Regions from separate parts of the Paenibacillus sp. YYML68 genome, predicted to be linked through region 1. Evidence: riboswitches for the same ligand, from Rfam matches in the RefSeq annotation. Region 1 holds a riboswitch; each other region holds the start of a gene.
What was found. Region 1 has a riboswitch for cyclic di-GMP ahead of pelF (GT4 family glycosyltransferase PelF). Riboswitches for the same ligand answer to the same signal wherever they lie in the genome.

Region 1 (5,500 bases):
AAAAGGTGTGAGCATACCTTACACATGCATAAAAAATACCTTACATAAGTATTGACGATTAATGCCGAATAGTTTTATAATAACCACATATTCAAGGGAAAACTTGAACAATCTTCGTTTAAACAGCCGATAATGTTCGGAATTTAGGAGGTAACCGAGTCCATGTCAGTTCAAAATGTATTGAACCTTATTCAAGAAAAAGGTATCGAGTGGGTAGATTTCCGTTTTGTTGATCTGAACGGCCGTGCACACCATATTTCTTTGCCAGCAGTAGAAGTAGAAGAAGCAACGTTCGAGAACGGCGTAGCATTCGACGGCTCTTCCATCGTAGGCTTCCGCGGAATCGAAGAGTCCGATATGGTTATGCTTCCAGATACAGAGTCCGTATACGTGGACCCTTTCACAGCGCATCCGACGCTGATCGTAATGTGTTCCATCCACACGCCGGACGGCGCTCGTTATGAGCGTGACCCGCGCGGTATTGCTCAGAAGGCTGAAGAGTACTTGCAGAAGGCAGGCGTTGGTACGGCAGCATTCTTCGCGCCTGAGTCCGAGTTTTTCATCTTCGACGAAGTTCGCTTCGAGAGCAAGCAAAACAGCTCCACTTACTTCGTAGATTCCGAAGAAGCTCACTGGAACTCGAACCGTAAGGAAGAGGGCGGCAACCTGGGCTTCAAGGTCGGCCACAAGGGCGGCTATGTGCCAGTAGCTCCAACGGATACACAGCAGGACATCCGTTCGGAAATGTGCCGTCTGCTGATGGAAGCTGGTCTTCGCATCGAGCGCCATCACCACGAAGTAGCGACTGCAGGTCAAGGCGAGATCAACTTCCGCTTCGACACGCTGACGAAGACAGCCGACAACCTGATGAAATACAAGTACATCGTTCAGAACACAGCTCGCCAGTACGGCAAGGTGGCTACATTCATGCCGAAGCCGCTGTTTGGTGACAACGGTAGCGGTATGCACGTTCACCAGTCCATCTTCAACGGCGACGAGCCTTTGTTCTATGACAAAAACGGCTACGCAAACCTGAGCGAAATGGCGATCCACTACATCGGTGGTATCCTGTACCATGCTCCAGCTCTGATCGCGTTGACGAACCCGAGCACGAACTCCTTCAAGCGTCTGGTTCCTGGCTACGAAGCACCAGTTAACCTGGTATTCTCCAAGGGTAACCGTTCCGCAGCAGTTCGTATTCCAGTTGCTGCTGTTACGCCGAAGGGCTGCCGTATCGAGTTCCGTACACCGGACAGCACAGCTAACCCTTACCTTGCATTCGCAGCGATGCTGCTTGCAGGTCTTGACGGTATCAAGAAGAAGATCGATCCTCGTGAGCTTGGCTACGGACCTTTCGACAAGAACATCTACGAGCTGTCCGATGCTGAGAAGAAGGAAATCCGCAGCGTACCTGGCACACTCGACGAAGCTCTCAACGCGCTTGAGGCTGACTATGAGTTCCTGACAGAGGGCGGCGTATTCACGAAGGACTTCATCGACAACTACGTTGCACTGAAGCGTGACGAGGCGAAAGCTGTATCGATCCGCATTCATCCGCACGAGTTCTCCCTGTACTTCGATCTGTAAGACTCAGCACTTATATGATAAATACAGAGCGTACACTTTGAGCATTCAAGGTGTACGCTCTTTTTTGTGCGTGCGGAGAAGGAGGTGGGGGGCGTACGCTAATGCACGGGGCATGGGCAGGCGCGGCTATGGCGCTCGCGGATAGCGCCCGAAGCGTACGCTAAAGGGCGGCGCCTGCGCTCGGCGCGGTCATGGCGCGCGCGGATAGCGCCCGAAGCGTGCGCTAAAGCGCGGCGCCTGCGCTCGGCGCGGTTATGGCGCGCGCGGATAGCGCCCGAAGCGTACGCTAAAGGGCGGCGCCTGCGCTCGGCGCGGTCATGGCGCGCGCGGATAGCGCCCGAAGCGTGCGCTAAAGCGCGGCGCCTGCGCTCGGCGCGGTTATGGCGCGCGCGGATAGCGCCTGAAGCGTACGCTAAAACGCAGCGCCTGCGCCAGGCACGGTCATGGCGCGCGCGGATAGCGCACGAAGCGTGCGCTAAAGCGCGGCGCCTGCGCTCGGCGCGGTCATGGCGCGTGCGGATAGCGCCCGAAGCGTACGCTAAAACGCAGCGCCTGCGCCAGGCACGGTCATGGCGCGCGCGGATAGCGCACGAAGCGTGCGCTAAAGGGCGGCGCCAGCGCTCGGCGCGGTCATGGCGCGCGCGGATCGCGCACGAAGCGTGCGCTAAAGGGCGGCGCCAGCGCCGGGCGCGGTTATGGCGCTCGCGGATAGCGTACGAAGCGTACGCTAAAACGCGGCGCCAGCGCCGGGCGCGGTCATGGCGCGCGGATAGCGCCCGAAGCGTACGCTAAAGCGCGGCGCCTGCGCTCGGCGCGGTCATGGCGCGCGGATAGCGCCCGAAGCGTACGCTAAAGCGCGGCGCCTGCTCCCCACGCCTGTACGCTCCAGCCTCTGACGGCTCACCGCGCCCCGCTGCTTCCCACAACGTGCCCAACGCGTGGGCTAACTCTCCGCCGCCAGCCCCTCCGCACGCCATAGCGCATAGAAGTACAGACTTGCCTCCGGCAGACCATGTACGCGAATGTACGTGGCTCCAGCCGGCAGTATGTCAACGGCATGCTGCAGCCCCTCGAGACTCGTAATCGCGGCATCAGCAGCATGAAGCTCAGTCAACCGGCTCATGTCGGCAGCTGTAACCGAGTTAGCTTCCCCTAGCTGAAGCTGTGCCTTGACCGCCTTTTCCAAATGTATATCGGTAAATGCAACACGCCAAGACGCAGCCATCGCCGAGGGGGTACCGGAGCCTAAGGACATGCTGCAGACGATTAGTAAGACAGATACGGTGACTATAACCATTCCAATGCTACGTGATCCTCTCTATATTTTAGAGGATTGGCGTGAACAGTCAACAGAAAATGATACTCAGTGTATCAATCTATGGAGACATAGCCACCTCGTCCTGAGGCTGCACAAATATAGCCTCACAACAGCATATAATCAATCAATCCGCGTTAAATTTTTTTTGATTAAACGAACATTTTCTTCTGTCTGTATTGACAAAAGTGACATAAAATGAGATACATATTGTATCGGACGAAATAAATAGGCAGCGATGATTCTTACTCTATATGTGGGCACTTGGGGTAAGGGGAGCTAGTAGTGCAACCGGCCATCAAGCAGCATACGATGGCTATTTTTTATGCCTAAGCAGATGAAGGACATGAATCAGTGATTATGCGAGGGGGTGCGTCGGATGGGGCAGAAGCTGACCGTCATGCTGTCTACAGAAGGGACTTACCCGTTCTATCAAGGCGGCGTCAGTACCTGGTGCGACATACTTGTGAGGAAGCTCTCGAACATTGATTATGTGCTGTACAGTGTCATTACTGATCCTTACGTGTTGCCCAAGTTCAAGATTCCTAAGCATGCGCTGCTGAAGTCGATGCCGCTATGGGGAACTGAGGAGCCGTGCGAGCACCTGGACATTCCGTTCTCCCAAGTATACCTCGCCAAGAAACGAACAACGCCCAAGGTCATTCAAGAACAGTTCATTCCACTATTTACGACTCTCGTGGAGGAACTGATTGGACTCGACCGCAACCCCCAAGAGCTTGCTCAGGTGATGCATGCACTGTACCGTTACTTCCAGGAGTATGAGTACAAGGAGTCGTTCAAGTCTGAGTTGACCTGGGATGTATACAAGCGGATCGTGATGTCCGCCCCATCGCTTCCTGCACCAGACCTGTACGGCATGATCCAGAGCCTCGGGTGGATCTTCCGCTTTTTCAACCTATTGAACAATCCTGTTCCGAAGGCTCATGTCTCGCATTCCTCGGCTGCTGCGTTCTGCGGCATTCCATGCGTGCTTGCGAAGCTGGAGCACGGGACGCCGATATTGTTAACCGAGCACGGCGTCTATTTACGTGAGCAGTACTTGTCACTTGCGAAGCGGGGACTGTCCTCGTTCCTGAACACGTTCCTCGTTCGACTCATCTCGTCTATCGTCACCTTGAATTACGCCTATGCGGACCAAGTATCACCCGTTTGTCAGTACAACACACGTTGGGAGACTCGACTTGGGGTAGAAGCGGACAAGATCAAGGTCATCTACAATGGGGTGGATGATAAAATTTTCCTGCCTTCGCCAAGTCCCGGCAACGCTCATCCGACTGTTGTGACTGTTGCGCGGATCGATCCGAATAAGGACATTCTCACGCTGATCCGATCTGCCATGCTGGTGAAGCAGCGTATTCCGAATGTGAAATATGTCATCCACGGCAGCGTCGCAGTACCTGATTATTACGAGGAATGCGTGAAGCTCAGAGATCAGCTTGGTCTGGAGGCTACGGTGATCTTCGCAGGTCATACTCAAGATATGGCGGGCGCTTACCGGAGCGGGGACGTCGTCGTGCTGTCGAGTATTTCGGAGGCGTTCCCTTACGCCGTAGTTGAGGCAATGATGACGGCAAGACCTGTCGTCGCGACGAATGTCGGAGGGATCAGCGAGGCGCTCGGAGATACGGGCTACATCGTGACGCCTCGAGATGCGGAGGCGCTGGCTGAGCAGACAGCTCTCTTGCTGCAGGACGCGGAGCTGCGGCGTACGCTCGGCAAGGCGGCGAGAGCTCGGGCGATGAGCTTCCTGACCTTGGATAAAGTGCTGGAGCAGCATATGAAGAGCTACATCCAGCTATCGGTTCAATCGGACATGGCGATGCGCGAGAGCGCGGCTTCGGTGCATGTGGTGGACCGACAGCGAATCTATGTTCAGCAGGGCTACACGTTGAAAAGCCAAGGCTATTATCCCGAGGCCGTCACGCAGTTCCGGGCTGCGGTACAAATGCTGCCGGGAGCGGCATCAACACCTGCACTGCTAGCCGAAATTTCCGAGTGCTTGTCCCATATGGGACGGCCGGACGCAGCACGTATGGAGCTTGAGCGTATGCGAATGCTTGCTGAGCTGTATGGGTTCAAGATTGTATCGTAGGGAGGAAGATGTACTTGGATATGCTGTACCGCAAGCTGATCGATGAAGCCGAGACAGAGCTGTCCACACTGCTTCATGACAATGAACAACTCAAGCGCAGGCTGCAGGAGATGAATCAGCAAGGAACGGATCTGTCATTGGTAGAGAAGGAAATATCGTCCATCATTCTAATGTCTCATATGGACAATACGAAGAAGCTGTTCGAGCTGATCGAGAGCCTTAAGAAGAAGGAACAGGAGATGGAGCTACAGCTGGAACGGAAGAGGGAACAGCTGCACAAGCTAAAGAGAAGCTTGTCGCAGACGATTCGCACAATGAAGGCGCAGGTCGCGAATGTGGAACAGGGGGGAATCGGATGATGGAGATACAGATCAATGATTCTCTTGTTGAGACTGTGCAGCTGGATGATGCAAGACGTCTGTGGGAGGCGTACTTTGCTATTAAGCAGAGGATCGAAGTGTTGAGGCTTGAGAATGAGTCCCTGC
Region 2 (5,500 bases), 2.8 Mb from region 1:
CTGCTGAACCGTCTTGCTGCTCGCGGCTATCCGGTGATCAATCTCGAGGCGCTGGCGCAGCATCGCGGCTCCATCTTCGGTCAGATCGGCCTTGTGCCGAACAACCAGAAGACGTTCGAGTCGCTTCTGCTACATGAGCTGCTGCGGTACCAGGATGCTCCATTCTTGATCATCGAGGCGGAGAGCAAGCGGGTCGGCAAGGTCGTGCTGCCTGACCTCGTCGTTCAGGCGAAGGAGAACGGTACAGCGCTGTTCGTCGAGATGCCGACGAAGGAGCGCGTTAAGCATATATTGAGCGACTACAAGCCAGAGGAGCACAAGGCTGCATGCATTGCGGCCTTCGAGCTTATCGCCGATCGCATTCATACGCCGATCGCCGCACAAATTCGCGAGGCGCTGCAGCACGATCGGTTCGACGAAGGGGTCGAGCTGCTGCTCCTGTATTATTACGATCCGCGCTACCAGCACGCGACCGATAAGTATGAGAAGGAGCGCATCCCGATTCAGGCGACCGATCTGGACGACGCGCTGAAGCAGATTATGAAGCTGCTGCCACCGCTGGAATCGGCAGAGTGACGCTCGGTAGAAGTCGAGAGGGCCGCAGCAGATGACATACGCGAAGCGTGAAGCCCGGTGGAAGCTCAAGAGAGCCGCCGACGACTAAGCGTAGCGTGAAGGCTGGCAGCCGTTCAAGAGAAGACGTTGCGGGAGACGGCGACGTCTTCTTTTTTCAACCTGGAGCACCATGATCTAACAAGGAGATGACACGAGCATGAACGTTCAATCGGAACAGCAGCGACGCGAGGCGGAGGAAGCAAGACGGCTGCTGGCGGCGAATCCCGATCTCGTATTCGAGGAACGGATCCGTCTGACCCTTGAGAAGGCGGACGCCGAATTCTGGCTCAAGTTCGCCTTGGAATGGGGAGGCGCACTGTACCTGCTCGACGAGACGAACAAGAAGCGGTATGAGAAAGGACTCATCGAGCACGATGCATATGAATATGCGAGGCGCACGTACAGGCTCGGTCTCATTACACTAAGTCAGCTGTATGATGGGCTGAAGGAATGGGAGGCCGCAGGCCACAACCCAGCAACGTATACGTACTCGATGAATTCGATCGACTGCAGCTTCATTCCGGCTTATCTGGATGACTTCAGCCGGGTGCACGCGGCCGGAGCGGAGTCATGCGCACGCTGGATCGAGGCGATCCGTCAGCAGCTGTCTGCACTCGGTCCGTCTGATGAGGCGGCACGAGCGATCCATACGATGGTCAGCGAGTATATTACACATATTCATCTGTATGCCGAGGGAGGGAAGCTGCAATGAAGAGACATGATAAAGCGGAGAAGCTGAAGCAGCAGTCTGCACAACAGACGCAGTCGATGGGCGTGGAGCTGCCGGGCTTCGAGCACCGCTTGCCGCCAGGTCAAGTATGGACGGATCGATTCCCTATCCTTCATGAAGGTCAAGTACCGGAGTACGATATGGAGCAGTGGACGCTGCGCTTCTTCGGTGAGGTCGAGGAGGAGCGGACGCTCACTTACCGTGAGCTGCTCGCCTTGCCACAAGTACAGGTGAAGTGCGACATTCATTGCGTCACGCGGTGGTCGAAGGCGGATACGCACTGGGAAGGGGTACGCTTCCGCGATGTGCTGGAGCTGGCGGGCATACAGGCGAAGTCTGGCGCTGTTTACGTGATGGTTCATGCGGATCACGATTACGAGACGAATGTGCCGCTCGCTGATCTGATGGGCGACGATGTTCTGCTGGCGCATTCGTATGACGGCAAGCCTCTCACGCCGAAGCATGGCTGGCCGCTGCGGCTGCTGGTGCCGCACCTGTACCTGTGGAAGAGTGCCAAGTGGATTCGCGGCTTCGAGCTGATGCATGACAATCGGCCGGGCTTCTGGGAGCGCAACGGGTTTCATCTGGAGGCAGACCCGTTCCGCGAGGAGCGCTTCTCGGGGGAGGACCTCGGCTTGCCTGAGGACGAATGGGTGCACAAGGAGTACGACTGAGCTTATGACGGTGACGAGGAAGCTCTGACCAGTGTGTACCGCGTTGTGCAGAGCTGTTCATTGTGGGACAATAGTAGCCGTTGCGGTAGATGGATCGAGGCTTGCACACAATAGTTAATTGAAGGAGATCAACCTTGCCATGAGAAAGCAGCTGTTCCTGTTCCTTGCGATCGTAGCCTTGCTGGTGGCGCTGCTCGTATACATCGGGTGGGCCGGCTCGGCGTACTGGCAAGCCATATTGCCTGAAGTCCCACTTGTCGTATACGTGACGGTCTATGTGCTGCTGGCCTTCGGCTACATGCTGGCCATGCTGCTGCGCAGAGTGCTGCCATACCGCATGTTCAAGCTGCTGAGGCAGGTTGGCTCGATCGGCATGGGGCTTCTGTATTATGCGATTCTGCTCGTTCCGCTCGGACATCTAGCTGTATGGGGGCTAATGGTCGGAGGTATGACCAAGACAGGGGCTATCGTCTCTGTCGGTACGGTGCTCGTGGTCGTGCTCGCTGTACTGGCTGTCATCGGGCTGCGCAATGCGTGGAGCCCGGTCGTTCGCCGCTACGAGCTGACCATCGCGAAGCGGCTTGCAGGGCGACAGGAGCTGCGCGTAGCGGTCGCCTCGGATCTGCATCTTGGCACGATGGTCGGCACGCGTCATCTGCGGAGGCTGGTGAGGCAGGTGGAGGCGATGAAGCCAGACCTGATCTTGCTGCCGGGTGACGTGCTGGACGACAGCATCGAGCCGTTCGTGCAGGAGCGGATGGAGGGCGTGATGCAGCAGCTGCGAGCGCCGCTGGGCGTCTATGCCGTGCTCGGCAACCACGAGTATATCGGTGGTCACGTGAATGAGTATGTGGAACGGATGAAGGCGATCGGCATCGAGGTGCTGCTCGACCGTACGGTCGAGCTCGAAGGGGGACTTGTCATCGCTGGACGCAAGGATTACGCGGTCGAGCGCTTCGCCAAGTCTGCCCGGCTTACGGTGAGTGAGCTGCTGGACGGCATCGATCGGACGAAGCCGATCGTGCTGCTCGATCACCAGCCCTACAAGCTGGATAAGGCTGCCGAGGCCGGAGCGGACATCATGCTGTCAGGTCATACGCACCGCGGCCAGATGATGCCGAACCATCTCATTACACGGCGATTGTTCGAGCTGGACTGGGGTTATGTGCGCAAAGGCTCCATGCACGCGCTCGTCTCGTCAGGCTTCGGCTTCTGGGGCCCGCCTATGCGCATCGGCAGCCGCTCAGAGCTGCTTCAGCTGGACATCAGGTTTACTTCATAGATGGTCATATGGCTGCTCGATCCAAGACTTGCACCTACGTGCGGGAGACGGATCGAGCAGCCTTTTTGTGCTTTTGGATGAGGCTTCGCGTCATGGATGGAGCGGTCAAGAATTTAAGTGAAACGCTTTCATTATTCGGAATATTATGTTATAACAGAATTAGCTCATGTTGTATATTGGGATTGGCAAACCTTGCGAAAGCAAGGGACGCAAAACTACAGGGGCTACGCGAACACGCTTGCCAGCCAGCTGCCGTCTCGTAGAGACGACAACGAACGCTTAAGTTAGCCCTCCGTTACAGACAGACGATGATGACTATATGCTTCAAACCGGAGGTATGCTCCATGATATCATTTATTATCCTTCTAGCTGCTCACCTCATCCCGATCTCCGTATTGTTTTTTATCGCGATGGAGACGCTTCAGCGTGACCGCAAGGGCTTATTGAATCGAATTGCAGCCGTTTTTTTCTTCTTAACGATCGTGCTCCTGCTGGGAAATATGTTGACGAGTATCGTTCAGCTGCCCTTCGCCGAAGCTTTTGTTTATATTTCCGTTTTTATACCTGCTTATCTCATCATGTGCTGTGTGATTCTGTTCTTCGCGGAGCTAACGGAGATGAAGCGCATATGGGGGCACAGGCTAATTCAAGCGTTGTCTCTGATGCCGCTTCTTGCTGTAATGGTCACGTTATATTGGAAGCCGGAGCAGCTGATTCAGATCGACAGCATCGGCATGTGGAGCTACCAGACGGCACAACCGATGCTGCTCGGTATGACGTTAGGAGCGGCCGTCTATACGATCGTTCTGTCCTCCATATTTATAATCTCTTGTCTACGCTCTGCCGACCACACCGCTATCAAGCTTCGCCGTAAGCAGCTGAAGACGGTGCTAATCGGACTGGGCTTCGGAGGAATGTGGGTCGTAGTGCTTACGATGCTTCGCGGCCTACAGCTCGTCCCGGAGATGATGCGGGTCGTCGACTTCAGCCTGTTCGGTGTCATGATCTATGCGCTGTTCATGCGGTATGCGATGATCAAGTACGATCTGCTGCCCTCTATTGAACGGAAGTATCAGGTGCTGTACGAGCTCTCGCCTATGGCCATTCTGCTGCTGGATCGAGACGGATATATCCGTGAGCTCAATTCAGAGGCACAGGCTATGCTGAAGCTGTCTAAGCCGAAGGACAAGTCGAATCTAACCCGTTTGTCGAGTTATATGGAGCTTGTGGCAGAACCAGTTGAAGCTGACGATCGCCGTAAGGGGTCTCATGAACCGATGTTCAAGGGCGAGTATAAGGTTAACCTCGGTAATGGAAGCCTCAAGTACGTGAGAGCGGACAGCGAGGCTATACATACAGCAGGAGAACGATTCCAATGTGTGGTTCTGCTCGACATAACAGGTATGAAGGAAGCCGAGGAGCAGATCAGGCACATGGCCTACTTCGATAAGCTGACCGAGCTGCCGAACCGGTATATGATGCAGAGAAAGCTTGAGGAGCACCTGCTCCACGGCATGAAGTTCGATGCGCCCTTCTCGATGATGGTGCTTGACTTGGACGGCTTTAAGAAAGTTAACGACACGCAAGGACATCACGTCGGTGATCGACTGCTGGAGCATGTGGCAGCTCTGCTGCGAGGTGCTGCGCTTCCGAATATGACCGTTGCGCGGCTGTCTGGAGACGAGTTCGCGATACTCGTGCCGGGACTGTCCGGTTTGGATCGAATTCAGGCTTATTGTCAGGAGCTGTACCAGCGCTTCCAGCAGCCGATTGTGTATGAGGGTAAGTCGCACTACATCTCGGTGAGCATCGGCGTCAGCAGCTTCCCGGAGCATGGGCAGACGGCGGAGCAGCTGCAGCAGCATGCGGATCTGGCCATGTACCACGCTAAGAAATCGGGTCGTAATCGCGCGGTCATCTTCGACCCTTCGATTCATCATGAGGAGCGGGAGCGCTTCCGGATGGATGGTTGGATTCGTAAGGGGCTGAAGCAAGGAGAGTTCGCGCTTCATTACCAGCCACAGGTGCATATTCGTTCGGGGAAAATGATCGGCGCAGAGGCGCTTATCCGGTGGAATCATCCAGAGAGGGGGCTCATCTCACCTGGATTGTTCATACCACTCGCGGAGGAATCGGGCACCATCGTCGATATCGGCTACTGGGTGCTGGAGACGGCCTGTGAGCAGCTGCGCGATTGGC
Region 3 (5,500 bases), 1.5 Mb from region 1:
GAGCTATCCGGAGGCCAGAGGGCTGCGTCATCTGGCGTTCGAGGTAGATGACGTCGAGCAGACGGCCGCCGAGCTGGCGGCTCGGGGCGTTCAGATCGAGCCGGTTCGCGTCGACGAGACGACGGGGAAGCGATTTACGTTCTTCCAAGATCCCGATGGGCTTCCGCTGGAGCTGTATGAGGGGTAGCAAGTGTTAAGCAAGATCGTGTACGGGGCATCGCTGAGAGGCGGTGCCTCTGCTATTTGCCAAGAGCTCATAGCTGTGCGCTGTGGACGCTTCCTCAGTCGAGATAAAGCAGCTGGATTGTGATGGCGACTGTAAGCAGTTACCAGAGTATGTTAGCAAGTGACATTAGCGAAAGAATAGGAGATGATCGAATGAAGGTGCTTTTTTACTTTGTCGTGACGATGGTGTTGTTCATGCTGCTCGCTACGTTGGCCGGTCCATTGCTCGTCGCTGCAGCTATAGCCGCTATCGTGACATTGCTCTATCTGATCTACGAGGAGCTATGCGTGCTGACGGAGCGGTTCAAGCGGGAGCCGAGGGCGTTGCTGCAGGAGAGAGAGGAGCTGCGGCGGCAGGCGCGAGAGGCGGAGGAGCAGTTCGATTCGAACGATCTGCCGCAATCGAAGGATATTGCCGAGCTTGCCGATAAGCCGACCCGTGATTAAGTGTTGAAAAAAGTTGAGAAAAAGTTGGAAATAACCGGACACCCCTGCTATAATCGAAATTGAAAATCATTATCAATGCATGCCGAGAAGCGGCGTGCTGATTTATACAGGAGCAGGGGGAGTTCAAGTCATGAATGTGCAACGGAAGGCAGAGCGACTAAATTGGACGGAGCTGGAGACGAGATTTGCAGTGCGCCAGCATGATCTCGAGGGGAAGCTGCTGTTCGCGTGCCGAGCAGAGCAGCTGGCCGATCCGGAGACGATGCGGCAGCTGCTGGACATCTACGGACAACGAATCAAGGCGCTGGAGCCTGCTGCGGCAGCGGCGTACTTGGCAGGCTGGTTCGGCTATGCGGCGCTGGCTCAGCTATACAGCTGCTCGATCTATGATACAGCGCTGAGCTTCACACCTGAGCAGCTCGAGCTTCAGCTATACGAGAAGGGGGACTACGCCGTCTTCTCGTTCAAGCTGCTCGGGCCCGAGCTTCAGCAGTCTACTACTCATAAGGAGCCTCCTCCGTCCAGAGCGGAGTGGCTTCAGCAGACATGGGTCGAGCTGTATGGTCGCACGTTGCGACCGATGCTGGAGGCTGCGGCTGCAGCTACCGGAACAGACGTCGGCTCGCTATGGGGGCAGCTGCCGACTCGCTTCAACTACACGGTACCGCTGTGGCTGGAGGAGACGCACGATGAGGAGCTTCAGGCGATCATCAAGGACGATTACCGCAGGCTGTGCCTGGAGCTGCCGGCTGACGTGTTCGGCCGTTCCCGCAATCCACTCGATGTGAAGGTGCGCCTGATCGAGGATATGAAGGACAGCTCGAAGCAGGTGAAGATGAAGAACGCTTGCTGCCTGTACTACCAGACGGAGGGCGGCACTTATTGCTATACGTGTCCGCGCATGACTGAGGCGCAGCGTGCGGAGCGGCGTGCAGAGGCGCGTCTTGCACAGCAGCAGGCTGCCCAGTAGTCGGCAGACTAGGTGGGTTCAACCTGCGCTTGCGCAAGCACGTCCCGAGTTGTGCATCTGTCGCAATAGGCGGTCTGTTCTTCCCATGACGTCATTGTATTTAGCCCTAAGCTTAACCCTAAGCAGCCATATTCGGCGTCGTTCGACGTCCGCTATGGCTGCTTTTTGCATATGCTGTCCATCTATCTCGTAACGAGCGTACGTGTACCGACGATAAGCATATACAACAAAGAAGAAGGCGCGATCGCGCCTCCCTGCCGGTGTTCCCTATGGACTTGACTGAACGAGCCTCCGCCTCAACATCTGTGCCTGAACAATAAGCTTGTCCAGCTGCTCACTGACCGCGAGCACACGGGCGTGCTGGAGGTTCATCTGATAGCTGAGAGCGACGTCGACCAATTCCTGCTTCATGTACTCGATCTGATAGTCGAGCGAGGTAGGTACAACCATAATAAAATCATCCTTTCGGCAGCCTGGCGATCGTGGCGCTATCCAGCAAGCGCGGTAGACCCATAGCTTTGCGCCCTTGCCTTTCGACAAGTTTGCTAGTATCGTGGATGTGACAATTAAGCATATTGTCGAGTAAAGCGCTGTATTTGTCAATAGATGTGCGGTTGGACAATTTTAGCATATCCATTTTTTTTGAGTCTGAACAGGATGGTGACCACTATGAACCGTTATATGTTCGCAGCCCTGCTCATCGTAACGACCGCCCTGATGGGCTCCTCCTTCGTCGTCGGCAAGATCGGGGTGGCGCATATTTCCCCGCTGCTGCTAGCTGGCTTGCGCTTCGTGCTGGCCGGTGGTCTGATGGCTATATTCGTTGTGAAGTATGAGCACCCCAGATGTCTTATCGATTGGGGCAAAATCGCCGTCATCGGCTTGTTCCAGACGGTCGGGGTGATGGGCTGCATCTTCGTCAGCCTGCGGACGATTACGGCGGGAGAGTCATCGATTCTGACGTTCATGAATCCACTGTTCGTCGTCTTGCTGAGCAGCCTATGGCTCAAGACGACATATCGTGCGCTGCAATGGGCTGGCGTTGGGATTGGAGCGTTGGGGATGGTCGTACTCGGCTTGTCCCAATGGAGCAGCGGTACGGCGATCGGCCTGATGGGCGGGATCAGCTGGGCCGTAGCTACACTGCTGGTCAAGCGGTTCGGGTCGTTCTGCAGCATATGGGTGCTGACGGCGTACCAGATGCTATTCGGAGGGCTCGTGCTGACTGGCAGCAGTCTGCTTGTGGAGGATATTAAGCTGTCTATCCATGTCGTATCCGTCACGTCGCTGCTGTACTTAGCAATTATCGGATCGATCGTTCAGTTTGCGCTCTGGTTCTATCTGCTCTCCCAAGGGGACCCGGCGCGTACGAGCGCGTACTTGTTCCTCGCTCCCTTGTTCGGTGTGCTGTGCGGATACTTGCTTCTCGATGAGCCGATCCACGCGGAGACGGCGGTCGGAGCGGTGCTCGTGGGCATGAGTATCTATTGGATTAACCGAGGTGCCCCAGCACGCCCGAGGTAGGTGTTGAATAAGACCGGGACCCGCGATCCGATTGGATGAGCTTGTGCGCTCGGAGATTGCAGGCCCGGTCTTACTTCAGCTGCTGCTCTGCGGCGGACGCTTAATCGATTATGCTCCGAGCAGCTGCACAGGTGCCCCGATACCAGACCTCGCAAAGGAGAGACTCGCATGGAGCAGCCGTCGCGCAATCACGACACGATGAGTGAAGTGGATACGCAGAAGGGGAAGTATGCTCGGTCGAAATACATCGCACTAAGTGACTGGGAATTTGGTAAATATTAATTCATGCTGGCTTCTGAATAGATTTGCGTATTCGAGCCATACTAAGCTTCGACGGTGAAAGAGAGGTGTTGTGTGATGAGCCATATAACGAACGCAACCGAGGGAAGTTGTTATTGAATCCAAGTAGAGCGAGGGGATGTGCCGCAGACACGTTCAAGTAGTGTAAGCTACGAGTGTGATCGAGGTTGACCCGGATTCATGAGGATCAAGGCAGTGTCCATTCAATCACCGTCAGGGACCCCGAGAGGGCAATGTCATTAAGTTAAGGCGCAGAGCCATATATCAAGAAAAAGAGCAGGTTATCGAATAGATAGCCCGCTCTTTTTCTTTGCACAAAACGAAAAAAGACTTGACAAATAAGCGAAGGTGTGTATCGTAACCCCTTGGAAATACGAGGAGGTTTTGCCCATGCATGCTTACGAGAGTTCACTAAAAGAAACGCTGACAACCCTCATTCGAGAGATGTCAGCGGCACCAGCGCCTTATGTCAAAAACCCAGAAAAAGACTTTACCCGGAAGAAAAAACTGCCCTTCGAAACGATGATGCAACTTCTGATCTCTATGGGAGGAAACAGCATATACAAGGAGCTCTTGGAATCACAAGGTTATGACGTAAACACGGCAACGACTTCCGCTTTTGTCCAACAACGCAATAAAATTTTGCCTTCTGCTGTAGAATGCTTATTTCACAAATTCACTCAAACGTACAAGGATATCAAGGATTACCGCGGGTATCGATTACTTGCCATTGACGGTTCGGATTTACATATCGCAACGGATCCGGCTGACAAGAACAGCTTCTTTCAAAGTCAACCGGGCACGAAAGGCTATAACCTCCTGCATTTGAACGCAGCGTACGACCTATGCAACAGACTATACGTGGATGCTCTTGTCCAGCCAAGAAGACTAAGTAACGAGGGAAGGGCATTGGCAACCATGGTTGATCGTTCGCCGATCAAGAGCAAAACCATTGTGATCGCAGACAGAGGCTATGAAAGCTACAACAATTTCGCGCATATTGAACGTAAAGGGTGGAACTACATCATTCGGGTAAAGGATTTGGATTCCAGCGGTATTCTGTCTAGCTTACGTTTGCCCGACAGTGGAGAGTTTGATCGATATATCCATCTGACACTTACCAGAAAACAAGCCAAAGCGTTCAGAGCTTATCCTGGGTACAAATTCCTTCCGTCCAATTCTACATTTGATTTTTTGGATTTGCATGAAAACATGATTTACCCGCTATCTTTTCGGGTTGTTCGTTTCGTCCTGCCTGACGGGGCTTATGAAACCGTCATTACGAATCTTTCTGCCGCAGAATTCCCACCCGATGAACTTAGATCCCTTTATCACATGAGATGGGGCATTGAAACCTCGTTTAGGGCATTAAAATACACGGTGGGTCTGACGAGTTTCCACGCAAAGAAGCAAGCATTCATCGCCCAAGAGATTTATGCAAGAATGATTCTCTACAACTTCGCTGAAATGATGACCTCGCACGTCGTCATTTCGCAAATGGATAAACGGCATTCATATCAAGTCAATTTCACGGTTGCCGTTCACGTTTGTAGACAATTCTTGCGCTCTCGAGGCGATGAACCCCCGCTCGATGTAGAAGCGCTGATACGCAAAAACATTTTGCCGATTCGACCCATTCGCCCGGGACAAATGAACACGCGCAAAATCCGCTATAAATCAGTTGTCAGCTTCGTCTACAGAGTAGCATAATACGATTCATATGAACACTTTTTTAAGCGGATTATCTATCCGTTTGTTTGCTATACCTATTTTTCAGTCTTGCAACAAAAAACAAACGGCACAGGGATTTTCCCTATGCCGTTTTGGCTTCCATTTTCTTTTCCGGTTTAGTCTTTGAGATTAACTTAATGACATTGCCCGAGAGGGGTCCTTTTTGTCGATATATCGTCGGCTCGGGACAGCACCTTTACAATACATTAAGTCGTAGATGTCCCTCCTTGGCATATCCTTAACTGGAATGTCAATCTATGCTAGGAGGGAATTCATGTATTCCGTATGGAGCAAGCAAGCTCG
Region 4 (5,500 bases), 630 kb from region 1:
TCGCCTGCTTCTCCTTCTCCCGCAGCGTGAACCGATGGTTGCGGATCGTCGAGGCGCTGCCCCCGCCGACCCGCTCCAGCACCTCCGCATCGCTCATCCCTTCATGGAACAGCAGCAGCAGCTGCTTTTGCAAGGCGGACAGTCCGGTCCACTTCTTATCCAGATGCAGCAGTGCATGGAACACCGAGCCGTGCTGCTTGGCGATATGCTCCCTCATCCACTTCTCCGCATCCCACCATACGCCATCCTCCGCTGATGCGTAGATGACGCCTCGCTCCGAGCTGCTGCCACAGATAAGACACCGATACATCCCGCTCTCCGCATCATACATATAGCCTCGTTCAATATCTTCAATCGGCGCTTCGCCGAGCCAGTCGGTCATGGACTTCTCCACTCGGTACCCCTCCATTACATTTATATAGACATAATATAGTTTAGTCCTGTATATGTCAAACATTTTTAGTTATCGTCTATATAATACATGCACAGGAATTCACTCTATCACCTCTATCGAAAAAATGCTATAATATCTACCATTGATAAAAAGAAAACGATTACAACGACCTCAGGAGAATGCGAACATGCGCAAAGCACGCCTGCTGGCAGCCGGCTTATGGATTGCTGCTCTTATCTTCATTCCGACCTCCGGCTGGAACTTACCAGCCCCGAGCCCGACCTACGTCTATGAGACCGAGCTTGAGGAGGAGGTCCAGTGGACGGCCGAGGAGCTTCAGAAGCCGCCGAATATTATTATCGTTCTCAGCGAAGCGTTCTGGGACGTGACGCAGCTGCCAGGCCTTCAATTCAGCAGAGATCCGCTACCGATGTATCATGCGCTGCAGAAGCAGTATACGTCGGGCACGATGCTGTCGCCGATGTTCGGAGGAGGAACGGCGAATGTGGAGTTCGAGGTGCTGACTGGACACTCGTACCGATTTTTCCCCGAGAGCTCTATTGTGTATGAGCAATATATCAAGCATCCGACCGCCTCGATCGCCAGCCTCCTGAAGCAGCAGGGCTACGCGACGACAGCGATCAGTCCGTTCCACGGCTGGTACTTCAATAGTACGGATGTGTATAAGCATCTAGGCTTCTCCCAGTTCATTAGCCTCGAATACTTCAATCCGGATGAATATGTCGGTCCGTACATTGGCGATCACGCTGTGGCTCTACGTGTGCTGGAGCAGCTAGAAGCGACTCCGGGGCAAGACTTCATCTTCGCGAACACGATGGAGAACCATTACCATTATTGGCCGGGCAAATTCGATGCGAATACGATAGAAGTCAAGGGCAGAGCCTCCAAGCGCAGCTTAGGCTTGATCGAGACGTATGCGCAAGGCGCGTCCGGAGCTGACCGGATGCTGCAGGAGCTCGTCATCCAGCTGAATCGGCTGCGCGAGCCGACGATTCTCGTCTTCTTCGGGGATCATCTGCCTTCTCTTGAGAAGTATGATGCGTATACGGATACAGGATATATTAAGGGAGAGGACGACCCCGACTTCTGGTCCAAAATGTACGAGGTGCCCGTCCTCGTCTGGAACAACTACATGCCGCGCGGAGAGAAGGACCACCTGCACATCAGCCCTTCGTTCCTCGGACCGTACGTGCTGAAGCATGCCAAGCTGAACGGCAACGACTATACCGATTACTTGAACGCGCTGGCGTCCCGCATGCCGCTGCTGCCGCCCAAGGAGCAATATGAGTCGCTGCATATTGACGAGTCGACAGTCAAGGAGTATGAGCAGAAGCAGCAAGCGATACTGGAGCGTGAGCTACAGCAGGCAGCTGCCTTAGGAGCAGTGCCGTCAGGAGCCGAACCAGCGTTCACGCTCGGCTATGGCAAGCCGGTAATTGACCGCATCTCGCCTCAGCAGCTTCAGCATCAGAAGGGAAAGCCAGACGCTAAGCCCATAACGTTGACCGTTGAAGGCGGTCGATTCGGGCTCGGCTGTAAGGTCTATGCCGCAGGCGTGAAGCTGAAGACGACGTGGCGCAGCGAGCAGAAGCTGGAGGCGGTGTTGCCTGTCTCCATGCTGAGCAAGCATCAATCGATGCCGATCGAGGTGAAGGTGATCGACTCGAAGGAGAAGGTACTCGCAACGTCTGCCCCTGTACCGTTCGAGATTATAGCGAAGCCTTAACGGGACATAGCAATAGCCGCACTCCACTCATGGAATGCGGCTATTCTAGCATCTGGAACGAACGGTCGACGTCCACTGACTGAATATTGTCGATTACTGCGCTTACCCGGGAAATGAAGCGAGCTGCTTCGTCATTCGAACGTGCCACATCCCGGCATCCAGGAACGGCTCCTCCGACTGTATGCTGTATCCGGCCGAGGTGTAGAACGGCGCTGCATGCGTCTGGGAGTCCAGCATCACGCGACCAATACCCCTGCTTCGAATATCGTCCTCCATCCGTTGAACAAGCCTCTTGCCGAGGCCCTGTCCTCGATAGGAAGGCAGCACCGCGATCCGTTGAAGCTTCGCCGTGTGCGCGTCATACATTTTATAACGGGCTGCCGCAATCGGCACCTCGCCATCGAGCATCAGGAAGTGCCTAGCCGCATCGGGCGATACGTCCAGCTCGTCCACCTCCAGCTCACTTGGCACGCCCTGCTCCTTCACGAACACTTCAGATCGAACCTGAAGACACTGCTGCAGCTGCTCAGCCGTGGTTACCTGTATGACTTGCTGTAGATGCTCCCATTTCATTCCCATACGAATTCCCCTAATCCACTTGCATGCATGTATTCATTCTAGCTTACAGCGTGTCTTATCCGGCAAATGCCCGCTTCAGCGCTTCCTTCACACGGTCTTTACTAAACGGCTTCACAATAAAATCGCTCGCCCCCATACTGACCGCCCGAATAAGTAGAGCCTGCTGCCCCATAGCAGACACCATAATCACCTTTGCGTTCGGATTTAGATCTTTAATTTTCTCCAGCGCCGTTAATCCGTCCATCTCTGGCATCGTAATATCCAAGGTCACGAGATCCGGTCTTTCATCTGAGTATAGTGATAGCGCTTCCACACCGTTACTGGCTTCCATGGTTACTTCGTACCCGAGCTCACGAATGACATTCTTCAATAACATGCGCATAAAGAGTGAATCATCAACGACCATAATCTTTGGATTCACGTCGTGAACAACCTCCTCTTCGACTTCGTTGTTAACATAATGCGTATCGACTTGTATTCCCGAGGATGTATGTGCGCAGGCGTATGTTGTTGTCATAGCAAAACAAATAGCCCCCTTCTTCATGCCTAAAGAGGACCTGAGTACCGTGCATCTCTTGTCCTTCGGCAGCTGGCTGACTTTGTACACCTACAGTAGTCCCTATAGCTTTGCGTCCTTAGCTTTCGCCAAGTTTGCCTTTGTCGGTTACAAACATTTGTAAAAAGTATTATATCACCGTTTCTAAAAATTACAAGCTGAACCCCAAATTACATTCGAATATCGAGCATATGCATGGAGCTTAGCTGACCCAAGATTTGGTGACGCTTACATTTACCTTCATTATACCGAATGCCTTAGTACAATGCCATCACTACTTTTGTTGCTAATTGTTGAATCATGACGAATACATAGAACAGCAAGTAAGCCCAGCATTAAATTTATGTAAAACGCAAGGAATATTGACAGCTTAGGACGAATGATGTAGCGAAGATAATGAATAGAAAAGGAAGAGTGTACTCCATGCCGAATCTCGAAAAAAGCCAGCTGACCGAACCAGCTCTAGGCTCCCGTAAGGCGATGAGTCTGTTTTTCTCCATGCCGATTTTGGCGTGGGCGATGTTTGACTTCGCCAACACGATCTTCACCTCCAATATTATTACGATCTTCTTCCCGTTCTATCTACAGGAGGTACTAGGCGGCAGCGATACGATGAACCAGATCGCCAGCACGTTCATTACGTACACGAACGCACTCTCCAGCCTCCTTCTTGTGCTGCTATCCCCGCTGTACGGCGTTCTCATAGACCGGACTGGCCGCAAGAAGGCGTTCCTTGTGCCGCTGGCGATCGCCTGCATCGCCTGTACACTTGTAATGGGCGGACTGTCATACTGGCAGACGGAGCTTACGTTGGGCGGCATTCCGCTGTCGCTTGCATTGGTACTTATTGCGTTCATGCTTGCCAAATTTTTTTACAGCTCCAGTCTCGTCTTCTATGATGCGATGATCTCTGACCTCGGGAGCCAGAAGGAGCTCCCGCTCATCTCCGGCTTCGGCGTCGCGGTTGGTTACGTCGGTACGTTAGTCGGCCTGTCGGTCTATCCGCTTGTCGGCAGCAGCAGCTTCCATAACGCCTTCATTCCGAGCGCGTTGCTGTTCCTCATCTTCTCTCTGCCACTGTTCTTCATGTATAAGGAAACAACCGCTAAGCCAATCACGGCCAAGCCGAAGCAATCGTTCCTGAGTGGCTATCGCGATATTGCAGCGACGTTCAAGGAAGCGCGCACATATAAAGCCGTGTTTCTGTTCATGATCGCCTATTTCTTCTTCAACGATGCGGTTGCGACGGCGATTGCTGTCATGGGCGTCTATGCGAAGACTGTCATCGGCTTCTCGACCGGCAAGTTCATCCTGCTCTACCTCGTATCGACCGTATCCAGCATCATTGGCTCCTTCGTCTTCGGCTACATTACGCGCGCCACGGGAGCGAAGACGGCCGTATCGGCCGTAGCAATCGTAATGATGGGCTCAATCGCTCTAGCATCGACGGCGACAAGCGAGCCTGTTTTTTGGGCGGCGGGCAGCCTGTACGGCATCGCGATGGGCGCGATGTGGGTCACCTCACGTACACTCATCGTCGAGCTGACGCCTGAGGACAAGCGCGGGCAATTCTTTGGCCTATTCGCCTTCTCAGGCAAAGTATCGTCAATCGTCGGGCCGCTACTGTACGGCAGCATTACGCTTGCGCTCGCAGAATACGGCAATGTGGCCAGCCGCATCGCGCTTGGCTCTCTGCTTGTACTTGTACTGATCGGACTTCTTGTTCACATACGTGTTCCTTATAACAAGGCAGCTTAGCCGCCCCACCCTCCTGAACGTTCCGCTCACATCGGTCCTCTTGTGAGATGAGCTTCCTTCTGTGCTATACTGATCTCAACTCAAGCGGAGGGAGCTTAAGAGATGAATACATATCGCGCCTATGTACTGGAAAAATCAACCGAGTTCGCATCAGGCTCGGTGCGCCAGATGACGACTGATCAGCTGCCAGGCTCGTCCGAGGACGTCACCATACGCGTACACTATTCCAGCCTTAACTACAAGGATGCGCTCGCGGCGATGCCGGTCAGTCCGGTCGTCAAGCGTTATCCGTTCGTGCCGGGGATCGACCTCGCCGGTACGGTCATCGATGCAGGGAGCAGCAGTCTGTCCGTCGGACAGCCAGTGCTCGTCACCGGCTACGAGCTCGGCGTGACGCATGACGGAGGCTTCAGTGAGCTCGCGCGAGTGCCAGCGTCATGGATCGTCCCGCTGCCGGACGGCCTTA

Region 2: linked by a shared signal. The riboswitch ahead of PAE68_RS19620 (EAL domain-containing protein) and the one ahead of pelF (GT4 family glycosyltransferase PelF) in region 1 are both predicted to bind cyclic di-GMP.
Region 3: linked by a shared signal. The riboswitch ahead of PAE68_RS13740 (aspartyl-phosphate phosphatase Spo0E family protein) and the one ahead of pelF (GT4 family glycosyltransferase PelF) in region 1 are both predicted to bind cyclic di-GMP.
Region 4: linked by a shared signal. The riboswitch ahead of PAE68_RS09815 (response regulator) and the one ahead of pelF (GT4 family glycosyltransferase PelF) in region 1 are both predicted to bind cyclic di-GMP.

Annotation. Positions count from the first base shown of each region.
Region 1 is NZ_BQYI01000001.1:1,524,409-1,529,908, forward strand. Features, by position in the region: gene glnA (type I glutamate--ammonia ligase) at 163-1,587, shown strand; gene PAE68_RS06740 (hypothetical protein) at 2,531-2,884, opposite strand; cyclic di-GMP riboswitch class II at 3,125-3,207, shown strand; gene pelF (GT4 family glycosyltransferase PelF) at 3,282-5,015, shown strand; gene PAE68_RS06750 (coiled-coil domain-containing protein) at 5,030-5,374, shown strand; gene PAE68_RS06755 (hypothetical protein) at 5,371-5,500, shown strand, end outside.
Region 2 is NZ_BQYI01000001.1:4,367,669-4,373,168, reverse strand. Features, by position in the region: gene mnmH (tRNA 2-selenouridine(34) synthase MnmH) at 1-576, shown strand, start outside; gene PAE68_RS19635 (hypothetical protein) at 773-1,327, shown strand; gene PAE68_RS19630 (sulfite oxidase-like oxidoreductase) at 1,324-2,019, shown strand; gene PAE68_RS19625 (metallophosphoesterase) at 2,159-3,301, shown strand; cyclic di-GMP riboswitch class I at 3,476-3,558, shown strand; gene PAE68_RS19620 (EAL domain-containing protein) at 3,646-5,500, shown strand, end outside.
Region 3 is NZ_BQYI01000001.1:3,028,855-3,034,354, reverse strand. Features, by position in the region: gene gloA2 (SMU1112c/YaeR family gloxylase I-like metalloprotein) at 1-187, shown strand, start outside; gene PAE68_RS13750 (hypothetical protein) at 379-672, shown strand; gene PAE68_RS13745 ((2Fe-2S)-binding protein) at 803-1,642, shown strand; gene PAE68_RS13740 (aspartyl-phosphate phosphatase Spo0E family protein) at 1,910-2,092, opposite strand; cyclic di-GMP riboswitch class I at 2,107-2,199, opposite strand; gene PAE68_RS13735 (DMT family transporter) at 2,312-3,166, shown strand; gene PAE68_RS13730 (IS4 family transposase) at 3,857-5,176, shown strand.
Region 4 is NZ_BQYI01000001.1:2,155,678-2,161,177, reverse strand. Features, by position in the region: gene PAE68_RS09830 (DUF2087 domain-containing protein) at 1-394, opposite strand, end outside; gene PAE68_RS09825 (LTA synthase family protein) at 582-2,141, shown strand; gene PAE68_RS09820 (GNAT family N-acetyltransferase) at 2,244-2,720, opposite strand; gene PAE68_RS09815 (response regulator) at 2,776-3,141, opposite strand; cyclic di-GMP riboswitch class I at 3,302-3,386, opposite strand; gene PAE68_RS09810 (MFS transporter) at 3,757-5,034, shown strand; gene PAE68_RS09805 (acrylyl-CoA reductase family protein) at 5,137-5,500, shown strand, end outside.